2 regions of the Sporolactobacillus sp. Y61 genome follow, and region 2 is predicted to be linked to the other one. Evidence: a T-box and tRNA genes for the amino acid it is inferred to sense, from the RefSeq annotation. Region 2 holds a T-box; the other holds one or more tRNA genes.

Region 1 (6,921 bases), 480 kb from region 2:
TCCACCTGTTGTCCATCGCCTACGCCTTTCGGCCTCGGCTTAGGCCCCGACTGACCCTGGGCGGACGAACCTTCCCCAGGAACCCTCGGGCTTTCGACGGAGGAGATTCTCACTCCTCTTTTCGTTACTCATACCGGCATTCTCACTTCCAGACGCTCCAGCCTGCCTTCCGGCAGACCTTCCCGGCCTCTGGAACGCTCCCCTACCATGACTCTGAAAGAGTCATCCGCGGCTTCGGTGCTGCGCTTAGCCCCGTTACATTTTCGGCGCGGCGCCACTCGACCAGTGAGCTATTACGCACTCTTTAAATGGTGGCTGCTTCTGAGCCAACATCCTGGTTGTCTGGGCAACGCCACATCCTTTCCCACTCAGCGCAAACTTAGGGACCTTAGCCGGCGGTCCGGGCTGTTTCCCTTTCGACGACGGATCTTATCACTCGCCGTCTGACTCCCGGAGCCTGAGCGTCTGGCATTCGGAGTTTGACTGAACTCGGTAATCCTGTGGGGACCCCTTATTCAATCAGTGCTCTACCTCCAGACCTCTTTCTCCGAGGCTAGCCCTAAAGCTATTTCGGGGAGAACCAGCTATCTCCGTGTTCGATTGGCATTTCACCCCTACCCACACCTCATCCCCGCATTTTTCAACATGCGTGGGTTCGGGCCTCCATCCAGTGTTACCTGGACTTCACCCTGGACATGGGTAGATCACACGGTTTCGGGTCGGCAACCCTGAACTCATTCGCCCTCTTCAGACTCGCTTTCGCTGCGGCTCCGCCTCTCCGGCTTAACCTTGCTCAGAATCGCCACTCGCCGGTCCATTCTACAAAAGGTACGCTGTCACCCCCGAAGGGGCTCCAACTACTTGCAGGCACACGGTTTCAGGATCTCTTTCACTCCCCTTCCGGGGTGCTTTTCACCTTTCCCTCACGGTACTGGTTCACTATCGGTCACTGGGGAGTATTTAGCCTTGGGAGACGGTCCTCCCGGCTTCCGACGGGGTTTCTCGTGTCCCGCCGTACTCAGGATCCACTCCGGAGAGCGCGCCTCTTCGGCTACAGGGCGTTTGCCTTCTTCGGCCGGCCCTTCCAGGCCGTTCGCCTGAAACGCGCTTTTCTGACTCCATGCGGAGTGTCCTACAACCCCAGGGGGCAAGCCCCCTGGTTTGGGCTGTTTCCTTTTCGCTCGCCACTACTCGGGAAATCGCATTTGCTTTCTCTTCCTCCGGGTACTGAGATGTTTCAGTTCCCCGGGTCTGCCTTGACGCCCCTATGAATTCAGTGCGTCATCCTGTCCGTCAGGACAGGGGGTTTCCCCATTCGGAAATCTCCGGATCAAAGCCCACTTACAGCTCCCCGGAGCTTATCGAAGTTCGTTCCGTCCTTCATCGGCTCCCAGTGCCAAGGCATCCACCGTGTGCCCTTTAAAACTTAACCACCGACACAATCATTGATTGTATCCTGGACAAAATGGAATTCTTGACGTGTTTTCTGTATCTTTCGTTATCCAGTTTTCAAGGATCGTCCCGCGTGCCCTGCGGCACGCCGGGTATTGAAGGAATGACTCCTTCAAAACCAAACAAAAGCCCAAACGTTTCGCTATCGATCGTTTCCTTAGAAAGGAGGTGATCCAGCCGCACCTTCCGATACGGCTACCTTGTTACGACTTCACCCCAATCATTTGTCCCACCTTCGGCGGCTGGGCCCATAAAGGTTCCCGCACCGACTTCGGGTGTTACAAACTCTCGTGGTGTGACGGGCGGTGTGTACAAGGCCCGGGAACGGATTCACCGCGGCATGCTGATCCGCGATTACTAGCAATTCCGGCTTCATGCAGGCGGGTTGCAGCCTGCAATCCGAACTGGGGGCGGCTTTATGGGATTGGCTCAGCCTCGCGGCCTCGCTGCCCTTTGTACCGCCCATTGTAGCACGTGTGTAGCCCAGATCATAAGGGGCATGATGATTTGACGTCATCCCCACCTTCCTCCGGTTTGTCACCGGCAGTCACCCTCGAGTGCCCAACTGAATGCTGGCAACCAGGGTCAAGGGTTGCGCTCGTTGCGGGACTTAACCCAACATCTCACGACACGAGCTGACGACAACCATGCACCACCTGTCACTTCGTCCCCCGAAGGGGAAAACCCGATCTCTCGAGCGGTCGAAGGATGTCAAGACCTGGTAAGGTTCTTCGCGTTGCTTCGAATTAAACCACATGCTCCACTGCTTGTGCGGGCCCCCGTCAATTCCTTTGAGTTTCAGCCTTGCGGCCGTACTCCCCAGGCGGAATGCTTAATGTGTTAACTTCAGCACTAAGGGGTTGGACCCCCCTAACACCTGGCATTCATCGTTTACGGCGTGGACTACCAGGGTATCTAATCCTGTTCGCTCCCCACGCTTTCGCACCTCAGCGTCAGTAACAGACCAGAGAGCCGCCTTCGCCACTGGTATTCCTCCACATCTCTACGCATTTCACCGCTACACGTGGAATTCTACTCTCCTCTTCTGTACTCAAGCTCCCCAGTTTCCAATGCCCGCCTGCAGTTGAGCTGCAGAATTTCACATCAGACTTAAGAAGCCGCCTGCGCGCGCTTTACGCCCAATAATTCCGGACAACGCTTGCCACCTACGTATTACCGCGGCTGCTGGCACGTAGTTAGCCGTGGCTTTCTGGCCGGATACCGTCACGACGCGGACATTTCCTCCCGCATCCGTTCTTCTCCGGCAACAGAGCTTTACGATCCGAAAACCTTCTTCGCTCACGCGGCGTTGCTCCATCAGACTTTCGTCCATTGTGGAAGATTCCCTACTGCTGCCTCCCGTAGGAGTTTGGGCCGTGTCTCAGTCCCAATGTGGCCGATCACCCTCTCAGGTCGGCTATGCATCGCAGCCTTGGTGGGCCGTTACCCCGCCAACAAGCTAATGCACCGCGGGCCCATCAGTCAGTGATGGCCGAAACCATCTTTCAGCTCCGCACCATGCGGTGCGGAGGATCATCCGGTATTAGCTGCGGTTTCCCACAGTTATCCCAGTCTGACCGGCAGGTTGCCCACGTGTTACTCACCCATCCGCCGCTCACCTCAGGGAGCAAGCTCCCCTCTGTGCGCACGACTTGCATGTATTAGGCACGCCGCCAGCGTTCGTCCTGAGCCAGGATCAAACTCTCCAAAAAAGTGTTGCTTCTTCCGGATCCCTTTCGGCATCCGGGTCAGTCTTTTTCGTTCATCAGATCCATAGCAAATTGAATTGATCAGGGGATAAACCCCTTAAATCACGCTTGGCTTTTGTTCAGTTTTCAAGGAACATTCCAGAATAAAAAGCAAAAATAATGGTGGGCCTGAGTGGACTTGAACCACCGACCTCACGCTTATCAGGCGTGCGCTCTAACCAGCTGAGCTACAGGCCCACATTATAAAAGAAAATATGGAGCGGGTGATGGGAATCGAACCCACGACCAGAGCTTGGAAGGCTCTTGTTTTACCACTAAACTACACCCGCAAAAAAGATGAATGGTCGGGAAGACAGGATTTGAACCTGCGACCCTCTGGTCCCAAACCAGATGCTCTACCAAGCTGAGCCACTTCCCGATAATGGTGCGCCCTAGAGAACTCGAATCCCCAGCCTTCTGATCCGTAGTCAGACGCTCTATCCAATTGAGCTAAGGGCGCATAATAAAATTGGTGCGGTCGAGAGGACTCGAACCTCCACGAAGTTTCCTCCACTAGCCCCTCAAGCTAGCGCGTCTGCCATTCCGCCACGACCGCATAACTATTAAATTTTTGAATATGGTGCGGGTGAAGGGACTCGAACCCCCACGTCGCAAAACACTAGATCCTAAATCTAGCGCGTCTGCCAATTCCGCCACACCCGCTAAAATGAGCCACGAAGGATTTGAACCTTCGACCCTCTGATTAAAAGTCAGATGCTCTACCCCTGAGCTAGTGGCTCACATTAAGAAGCGACTGTCTCATCTGGAACACGATAGGAATCACACAAGCTTTTATATAGAAGCCAGAAGCCGTTGCGCTTTATCATCGCTATATCCTGTACATTACCCATCTCTGAAGTTTAACGCACATCTATGAAATCAGTCAATGGTATTTTTTTCAGTGACCTGTGCGGGACTTGAACCCGCGACCCATTAATAAGATGGTGCCATAACCGTTTGACGAACGGGTCACAATTAAAAATGGCGGAGAAGGAGGGATTCGAACCCTCGCACGATTCACACCGTCTACTCCCTTAGCAGGGGAGCCCCTTCAGCCAGCTTGGGTACTTCTCCATAGCTCCACAGGCAGGGTTCGAACCTGCGACCAATCGGTTAACAGCCGATTGCTCTACCGCTGAGCTACTGTGGAATAAGTGTTTTTTCTTGCAAAGTCAAATGAAATTATACACAACTTAAGTCCACCTGTCAACGTCGTTCAACAAGCCTCAGGGTTGCCTTGTCCTTTTGACGACCTTAATAATTTAACACAAAAGGAGAGAACGCGTCAACCCTTTTTTTATTTATTTCACCCTTTCCCGTATTTTCCCGGAAGCTCTTTTTTAACGAATTGAATCTTCCCGCCACAGGACGCGCACCTGTATCGGCGGGGATCCATCCGTCTTTTTCTGGAAAAAAGGGCCCCGCAGTTTTTACATTGGTATGTATAGTGCAGCACCGAATGGTTTCCTGTCCCCGGAATCGAACCGCAGAAACGCGAGCCTCCGACTTTTTTCAGGAGTTGCCTGAAATCCGCATCCCTGTGCCTGTAACCCCGTCCACTCAGATGGAGGTGGTAATGACACAACTCATGTTTGATGATTTTTACAAAGGCGTCCAGGCCGAAATACTGAAGCTGCAACACATTAAATTCGAGATAATGACTGTTCAGTAAATAGCGTCCACCTGTTGTCCTCAGGCGGGGATTAAAGACGGCCTTATGGACAAAAGGGCGGTGAAAACTTTTCAGAGAAATCTGCTGTACCAGTTTCTGAAGTTCCTCATCTGTCATTGGGTCTGCCTCCGACGGTGAATTAATGCCGCATCAGGTGCGTGCTGATAGTTTATTATGTGGCAGGAGTCGTTCTGTTGTCAATCATACTTAGCGACACTCTGCCCTTCTCAAGGTCAACACTGTCCACCCAGACAGTCACTACCTGTCCGACATGGACGACATCAAGCGGATGTCTGACAAAATGTCCGGCAAGTTTTGAAATATGAACAAGTCCGTCCTGTTTGAGACCAATATCAACGAAAGCTCCGAAGTCGACTACATTACGCACAGTACCTTCCAGTCGCATGCCCTTATACAGATCTTCCGGTTTCAGAACATCTGCCCGCAGCTGCGGCTGATCCGCTTCATCACGCGGATCACGCCCGGGGCGGCACAGCGCTTCAATGATGTCACGCAATGTCGGTTCCCCAATGGCAAGTTGCGCTGCGGCCCGAGAAAGATCGAGCTGCCCTATCCTTCTCCTCAGCGACTCCTTATTGAGGGCTTCCGCTGATAGGCCTACAGTCCCGAGAAATTTTCTGGCTGCATCGTAACTTTCGGGATGAATTGAAGTTCCGTCGAGCCGTTCGCTTCCGCCGGTTATCCTGAGAAAGCCGGCGCATTGTTCGAACGTCCGCGGTCCCAGACGCGGCACATCTTTCAACTGCCGGCGTGAATGGAAACGGCCCAGTTTGTTTCGCACCCGGATAATATTCTCTGCAGTTGTCCGGGACAATCCCGCGACATACTTCAAAAGTTCAGCTGAAGCTGTATTAAGATTGACACCCACTCTGTTTACCACAGTTTCAACCACAAACCGGAGTGATTCACTCAGTATTTTTCGCGGCACGTCATGCTGGTATTCACCCACACCGATGGATTCCGGGTCAACCTTGACAAGTTCTGCAAGCGGATCCTGCAGCCGCCTTGCAATAGAAACAGCACTGCGCTCTTCAACCTGCAGATTGGGGAATTCTTTCCGCGCCAGAGTAGAGGCCGAATAGACACTTGCTCCCGCCTCATTCACCATGATATAAAAAATTTTTCTGTCACGCATTTCCTTAAGGGTCTCCGCAATGAAAGATTCCGTTTCCCGGGATGCCGTTCCATTTCCGATGGCAATCAGATCGACATCATAGGTCTGAATCAACGAAAGAACCTTCCGTCTGGCCGCAGTCCGCTCTTCTTTCGGTGGCGTAGGATAAATCACGGATACGTCCATCAGTTTTCCTGCAGGGTCCACAACAGCAAGCTTGCAGCCGGTGCGGTAGGCGGGATCCACACCGAGAATCGTCTTTTCTTTCATTGGGGGCTGCATAAGCAGTCCACGAAGATTTTCCGAAAAGATATGTATCGCCTGCTGCTCCGCCCTTTGCGTCAGCTCCTGCCTGAGTTCCCGCTCTACAGCAGGGATAATCAGCCGTTTGCAGGCGTCCTCCGCAGCTTCGGTCAGATAACGGGCAGCGCTTGTTTTCCGGTTTCTGATCAGGAGCCGGCACGCGGTTTTCATCAGGTTATCCATCGAGGCATCAACTGAGACACGCAGGATTCCCTGCGCTTCTCCACGATTGACAGCGAGTATCCGATGCGGAACCATGCATTTGGCCTGTTCCCGATACTGATAATACATTTCGTAGACCTTTTTACTGTCCTTAGCCTGGTTCTTTCCCGGGCTGGTCGCGATCACGCCTTTTTCAAAAATCTCCCGGCGCGCCAGTGCACGAAGCTCAGCATTTTCTGAAAGCCGTTCGGCAAGTATGTCTTTTGCTCCCTTAATGGCTTCCTCAGCAGTGCGCACGCTCTTGTCTTCCGAAAGGTATTTCGCCGCCTCTTCAGCTACCGGGGTTTTAGGCAGTGATGCCAGCCACCCGGCCAGCCGCTCCAGTCCTTTTTCAGCAGCAGCCTGGGCACGTGTCCTCTTTCTGGGGCGATAGGGCAGGTAAAGGTCTT
Region 2 (6,921 bases):
ATCTTGATGCCTTTTACAGGGATTTCAAACGATGGGTTTTCCAACTTCAGATCTACTTCCTCGGGGAGCGGTTCAAGGAGTCGAGACGAATCGAAGAATCACCATACGGATTTGTCCAGGACCGTTCGATTTATGAAGACACCGATATTTTTGCCCGAATGCACTATGAAAAGGGGAACATGTCCAGGGCAGACTATCGTACATATACCAGCCTGTTTGAAGCGATGGTCATGACGCCTTACTTTCATCATCCGGACCTTCTGATCTACCTTCGCGGATCACTGGATGCGACAATCCGGCGAATTAACAGACGCGGGCGAGGGCTGGAAAAAGAAACGCCGGTCAGTTACTGGACCGAGATGCATCAGCGCTATGAAAAGTGGATCAGTCATTTCAACTCCTGCCCGGTGCTTCAGATCGATATTGACGATTATGATCTCGTCGGGGATCCCAATTCATTCAGCCGCATCATTCCCCAGATTAAAGACAAACTGGCCAGCGGGGCGGTGAATCGCTGAAATTTTATACCTTTTGATAGGTACAAAAAGCGCGGGATCACCATTTATGCTCCCGCGTTTTTTCATGGTCTATTTTTTATTGCTGCTGTCTTTTTCTTTCACTTTTTTCTTTGCCGTCATTTCCTGCTCTGCTTTTTTCGGATGGAGGGTAATCCCCATATCCTCGATCATTCGTGTCAGTCTGGTCTCAGTATCAACTTTCTGATGAAAGGGCATGTTTTAAAACCTCCCGGACATGGAATTAATTCACAGGCCTGATCACATCATGATTTCTCATGTAGGGACGCAGGGCTTCAGGAATGACTACACTGCCGTCTTCCTGCTGGCAGTTCTCAAGAATGGCTGCAACGGTGCGTCCGACGGCGAGTCCTGAACCATTCAGCGTATGCACATATTCCGGTTTTGCTTTTGGCGCACGCCTGAAGCGGATATTGGCCCGGCGCGCCTGAAAATCTTCGAAATTGCTGCAGGAAGAAATCTCACGGTACGTATGCTGACTCGGAATCCAGACTTCAAGATCGTATTTTTTGGCAGCAGTAAAACCAAGATCGCCGGTACAGATGCTGACAACCCGGTATGGGAGGTTCAGTCTTTTCAATACATCTTCGGCATGACCGGTCAGTTTTTCCAGTTCATTGTAAGAGTCTTCCGGTTTGACGAAGCGGACAAGCTCGACTTTATTGAACTGATGCTGACGGATGATCCCGCGCGTATCACGGCCGGCTGATCCCGCTTCGGAACGGAAGCAGGCGCTGCATGCCGCATACGCAATGGGCAGCTGGTCTCCGCTCAGAATCTCATCACGATAATAATTCGTCACAGGAACTTCAGCTGTAGGGATCAGAAAATAATCTCTTTCGTCAGCGATCTTAAAGGCATCTTCTTCAAACTTCGGCAATTGCCCGGTACCTGTCATGCTGTTACGATTAACCATATAAGGCGGCATCATCGTCGTGTAGCCGTGTTCATCTTCATGAAGATCCAGCATGAAACTGATCAGCGCACGTTCCAGTCTGACGCCGAGCCCCTTATAAAAGACAAACCGGCTGCCCGTCACTTTCGCTGCACGCTCAAAATCAAGAATATCAAGACGGGTTGCGATATCCCAGTGCGGTTTCGGCTCATAACTGAATTTTCCCGGTTCCCCCAGAAGCGGATAGGCTTGTTGTCATGCTCATCTTTACCGACCGGAACGCTCTCATGCGGAATATTCGGTATGGAGAGCATGACTTCGTGAAGGGCACTTTCCACCTGATTCAGTACCCCATCCAGCTGCTTAATTTCCGAACTGACTTTGCGCATAGAGGTAATTAAATCTGAAGCGTCTTCCCCGGCCCTTTTTTTGGCAGCCACCTGGGCCGATACTTCATTTCTCTTTGCCTTTAATACCTCTGTTCGGCTGATCAGATCCCGCCGCTTCTTATCGAGCTTCGGAAACTTCCTGAAATCAGCGAGATCCTCTCCGCGTTTGTCCATCTTCTTTTTAATCTCATCATAGTGATCACGTAAAACTTTCATGTCCAGCATGTGTTTTTCCTCCTGATAAATAAAAATCCCGTCCCAAAAATCAGGGACGGGATTTAACCCGCGTTGCCACCCAAATTGCCGAATTGAACGCTGACGTTCATCCAGCCACCTTAATCATGATAACGGATTTGATCCGCACAGGCATCTTAAGCCTGCTTCACTCTCTGGGATGGATTCATGAGTCATCCTTTACCGCTTCTCATCTCCTGCGGCTCTCTGAAAAAGGATGATGGTCACTACTAATTCCCATCATCAAGTCTGCTTTGGTTTACTTACTAAGAATTTACAATAAACTCTGTAAAAATGCAAGCATTCACCGAGATTCTTCCACAATATTGACAAAATATCGATGCATGCCCCGGTCGGCGGTAAGTTCCGGGTGAAAAGCACAGGTCAGAAAGCGACCCTGCCGGCAGGCAACAATATGTCCTTTATAAGTGGACAGCACTTCCACCTGATCCCCGGCACTTTTAATATAGGGCGCCCGGATAAATACGCCGTTATAATGTTCACCGACGTGTTTAATATTCAATTCCGCTTCAAAACTGTCCACCTGTCTGCCGAAAGCATTTCTTTTCACGTCAATGTCGAGAAGCCCCAGATGGGGACCTTCACGTCCTTCAATTTTTTTGGCCATCAGAATCAGACCGGCACAGGTACCGAAAACAGGACGGGTCTGAGCATACGTTTTTATGGCTTCAAAAAGACCATATTTATCCATCAGCCGGCGCATCGTTGTACTTTCTCCGCCCGGAAGCACCAGACCGTCAAGCCCGTTCAGATCCTCTGTATTTTTGACGGATACGCCTTCCGCCCCGGACTCCTTCAATGCCTGGATATGTTCACTGACGGCCCCCTGAAGCGCGAGAACTCCAATTCTTAATGTCATGACCTTCACCTCATTCTCCGCGATCCTGCATGCGGTCTGCCGGCTGAAGCGTGCCCATATCAATGCCCTTCATTGGTGCACCCAGACCTTTTGACAGCTCGGCAATCCGTTCATAGTCCTGATAATAAGTGGTTGCTTCGACAATGGCACGTGCAAATTTAGCCGGATTTTCCGACTTGAATATGCCGGATCCGACGAAGATACCGTCTGCTCCAAGTTCCATCATCAGCGCCGCATCGGCAGGTGTTGCCACACCGCCGGCAGCAAAGTTGACGACCGGAAGACGCCCGGCTTCTTTGATCTGCAATAATATTTCATAAGGGGCACCCAGTTCCTTCGCATAAACCATAATCTCATCCGGAGACATGCCAACAACTTTACGTACCTGACTGTTAACCAGACGCATATGCCGTACCGCTTCCACAATATTTCCGGTTCCAGGTTCGCCTTTCGTCCGAAGCATGGCTGCGCCTTCTCCGATTCTTCTCGCAGCTTCACCCAGATCACGGCAACCGCAGACGAATGGGACGGTGAATGCTTTTTTATCTATATGAAAGACATCATCTGCAGGTGTCAGCACTTCACTTTCATCGATATAATCCACTTTCATTGATTCAAGAACGCGCGCCTCAACAATATGGCCGATCCGCGCTTTGGCCATCACCGGAATCGTCACCGCATGCTGAACCTCTTCAACAATTTTCGGATCTGCCATTCTAGCGACTCCACCGGCTTTTCGGATATCTGAGGGCACCCTCTCAAGTGCCATAACAGCAGTTGCTCCTGCCTCCTCCGCTATTTTGGCCTGCTCGGCATTGACCACGTCCATGATCACGCCGCCTTTCTGCATTTCAGCCATGCCTCTTTTTACTTTTTCTGTTCCCCTCTGGCCCATGACTAACCCTCCATTAAAATCTTTATTGTTTATTAGCTATTATAAGGCTACTGTTATCTCTGGTAAACCACTGTGTTTTCGTGTGTATTGCAGAATAATGCAGGGCATCTGCCAATTGAACAGGTCGGCACACGACTGTAAGAAAAAGAGCCAGTCCCGGTCAGGTTGCTGGCTCTGTAAATATTACCCGTTTCGCCTTAGAAAAGTCCGGCGATCCATGAAAAGATTCCTGCAAAAAAGTTTCCGATACCCTGGAACATACGTACAATCCAGCTGCTTTTTTCCACCCCTTCGGCAGCGACAACCGGTACCTGGTTATTCTCCTTATAGAGATGTCCGTATGCACCGTCTGTTGCAGAAAGCGTCGCATAGCCTATCTTCTGGCCCTTTTTAACCGGAGCTTCGAGCTGTCCGTCTCTATTCAGCAGTGACTTGTTGAGCGTCACTTTGAAACGGGGATTTGACTCTTCGCCATTCCGGGCAGTCAGGTTCACAGATTGACCAAATGCCGCTCTGACAGAATCTTTTTTGCCATTATTGACTTTAACAGCCTTCTGACCTTTCACGACCTGATTTTTTTTGGCAATCGTTTTCTCTGAAAATTGCTGATAGCCGTAATCAAACAGGGCCCGTGTCTGCCCAAAACGTTCATTTTCGGATGGCGTCCCCATGATGACACTGGCCAGGCGATGTCCATCGCGGTTAACCGTACCGGTGAAACAATATCCGGCCAGATCCGTATGTCCGGTTTTTAAACCGTCAACACCTTCATACTTATACTGGTTCATATTGGCGCCAAATCCCGGAAGCATGTAATTCCAGTTCACCATCTGAACGGGTGAATCAACACCTGCTGTGAAATTCTTCAGAGGGATACTGGAAATCGTCAGTGCCTCCGGATAATCCCTGACCATGTGATAAGCTAATTTGGCGAGATCACGCGCAGACAGCAGATTACTGTCTTTTTCATCGCCGTAGGGGGCAAAATCTCCAAGATCAATATTTTCCAGCCCGCTGCTGTTAATATAGGATGCGTGGGTCATGCCCAGCTTTTTTGCGGTCTTGTTCATCAGATCAACAAAGTTTTTTTCAGATCCGCCTATTTTTTCAGCGAGAGCTATGGTCGCACCGTTAGCCGAATAGATCGCCATCGCTTCATACAGTTCCCTGACCGTATACTGATAATCTTTTCTTAATGGAACATTGGAAAACTCACGGTTCTGAGAAATCTGATAGGCGTAATCACTGATTGACACTTTTGTATCCCAGGTCAGTTTTTTCTGATTAAGCGCCTGCATGACGAGATATTCGGTCATGATCTTTGTCATACTGGCCGGAGGATACACCTGATCTGCATTTTTTTCATACAAAATCTGTCCGCTGTTTACATCAATCAAAATAGCGGATTTTGCTTTTATTCCCACTGTGTCTTCAGCCTGTGCCTTTGGTGTCAGCTGATTTTGAAAAGACAGTGCGACGACGAGCACTAAAGCCAGACTTGCTGCTACAAGAAAACGCAGCGATTTCCTGAAATTCAACCCCTACACCCCCGAAAAAAATTCCTGTTTCAGCCTGTTTATGACAGAAACAAATCCGGACGATTCCGCGCCCGGAAAGATTTATACTATGCATAATCATTATGAATGCGAAAGGCATTATTTAGTAGAGTAATTCGGTGCTTCTTTGGTTATCTGAACGTCATGCGGATGGCTCTCAAGTAATCCGGCGTTAGTAATTTTAGTAAATCTGGCATTTTCACGCAGTTCATTGATGGTATGGGCACCGCAGTAACCCATGCCGGATCTGAGACCGCCGACCAGCTGATAGATGGTATCGGCCAGTTTGCCTTTATAGGGAACCCGTCCTTCAATCCCTTCAGGAACAAGTTTCTTCTGGTTCTCCTGAAAATAACGGTCTTTACTGCCGTGCTCCATCGCGCTGACTGATCCCATGCCACGATAAACCTTAAATTGACGCCCCTGATATATTTCTTTCTCTCCCGGGGTTTCATCCACTCCGGCGAGCAGTCCACCGAGCATGACGGCACTGGCTCCTGCAGCAAGCGCCTTAACAACATCACCTGAATACTTTATCCCGCCATCGGCAATCACGGCTACTCCATGCTTGTCTGCCTCATTTGCGCAATCATAAACCGCCGTGATCTGCGGGACACCCACTCCGGCAACGACACGGGTTGTACAGATGGAACCCGGTCCGATCCCGACTTTAACCACATCAACACCGGCGTCAATAAGCGCCTTTGTGCCTTCAGGTGTCGCGACGTTGCCGGCAATCAGACTGACATTCGGGAACTTATTTCTGATTTCAGCTACTTTTTCCAGAACACCCTTGGAGTGACCGTGAGCGGTATCAATGACCAGTGCGTCCACTCCGGCATCAACAAGTTTTTCAACCCGGATCAGAGCATCACCCGTAACACCGACTGCAGCGGCTACCAGGAGTCTGCCGTGCTCATCTTTTGCTGAATGGGGGAACTGAACCACTTTTTCAATATCTTTTGTTGTGATCAGTCCCTTCAGCACACCGTTTTGATCAACCAGCGGCAGTTTCTCAATGCGATGTCGGTTCAGAATTTTTTCAGCTTCCTTGAGACTGGTACCAACAGGGGCGGTAATTAAATGATCCTTCGTCATCATATCTCCGATTTTAGCCGAATAGTCTTTAACAAAACGCATATCCCGGTTTGTCAGGATACCCACCAGGTGCTGATCTTTATGATTATCAACAATCGGCACTCCGGAAATGCGATATTTGCTCATCAAATGTTCTGCATCAAAGATCTGATCTTCCGGGGTCAGAAAGAACGGATTCGTAATTACTCCGCTCTCGGAACGCTTGACTTTATCGATTTGTTCCGCCTGTTCTTCAATAGACATGTTCTTGTGAATGACACCCATGCCGCCCTGTCTTGCCATGGCAATCGCCATTTGTGATTCTGTCACCGTATCCATACCCGCACTGATAACAGGAATATTAAGTTTCAGGGTTTCGGTCAGCCTGGTTCCTACCGATACATCGCGTGGCAGGACATCTGAAGCGGCCGGAATGAGCAGCACATCATCAAAAGTCAG

The links. The T-box of region 2 lies ahead of serS (serine--tRNA ligase). A T-box ahead of a tRNA ligase gene usually reads a tRNA of that ligase, here a tRNA-Ser.
Region 1: it encodes a tRNA-Ser, which carries the amino acid that the T-box ahead of serS (serine--tRNA ligase) is inferred to sense. The anticodon was not compared.

Annotation. Positions count from the first base shown of each region.
Region 1 covers NZ_CP159510.1:282,563-289,483, forward strand. Annotated here, with positions in the region: rRNA gene ABNN70_RS01410 (23S ribosomal RNA) at 1-1,432, opposite strand, end outside; rRNA gene ABNN70_RS01415 (16S ribosomal RNA) at 1,614-3,164, opposite strand; tRNA gene ABNN70_RS01420 (tRNA-Ile) at 3,322-3,398, opposite strand; tRNA gene ABNN70_RS01425 (tRNA-Gly) at 3,417-3,490, opposite strand; tRNA gene ABNN70_RS01430 (tRNA-Pro) at 3,503-3,579, opposite strand; tRNA gene ABNN70_RS01435 (tRNA-Arg) at 3,584-3,660, opposite strand; tRNA gene ABNN70_RS01440 (tRNA-Leu) at 3,671-3,756, opposite strand; tRNA gene ABNN70_RS01445 (tRNA-Leu) at 3,779-3,863, opposite strand; tRNA gene ABNN70_RS01450 (tRNA-Lys) at 3,869-3,940, opposite strand; tRNA gene ABNN70_RS01455 (tRNA-Ser) at 4,183-4,274, opposite strand; tRNA gene ABNN70_RS01460 (tRNA-Asn) at 4,279-4,350, opposite strand; gene ABNN70_RS01465 (SprT family protein) at 4,507-4,989, opposite strand; gene ABNN70_RS01470 (Tex family protein) at 5,045-6,921, opposite strand, start outside.
Region 2 covers NZ_CP159510.1:761,813-768,733, forward strand. Annotated here, with positions in the region: gene ABNN70_RS03840 (deoxynucleoside kinase) at 1-518, shown strand, start outside; gene ABNN70_RS03845 (hypothetical protein) at 588-734, opposite strand; partial or broken gene serS (serine--tRNA ligase) at 760-2,045, opposite strand; T-box leader at 2,085-2,307, opposite strand; gene pdxT (pyridoxal 5'-phosphate synthase glutaminase subunit PdxT) at 2,359-2,934, opposite strand; gene pdxS (pyridoxal 5'-phosphate synthase lyase subunit PdxS) at 2,945-3,829, opposite strand; gene ABNN70_RS03865 (serine hydrolase) at 4,027-5,367, opposite strand; gene guaB (IMP dehydrogenase) at 5,485-6,921, opposite strand, start outside.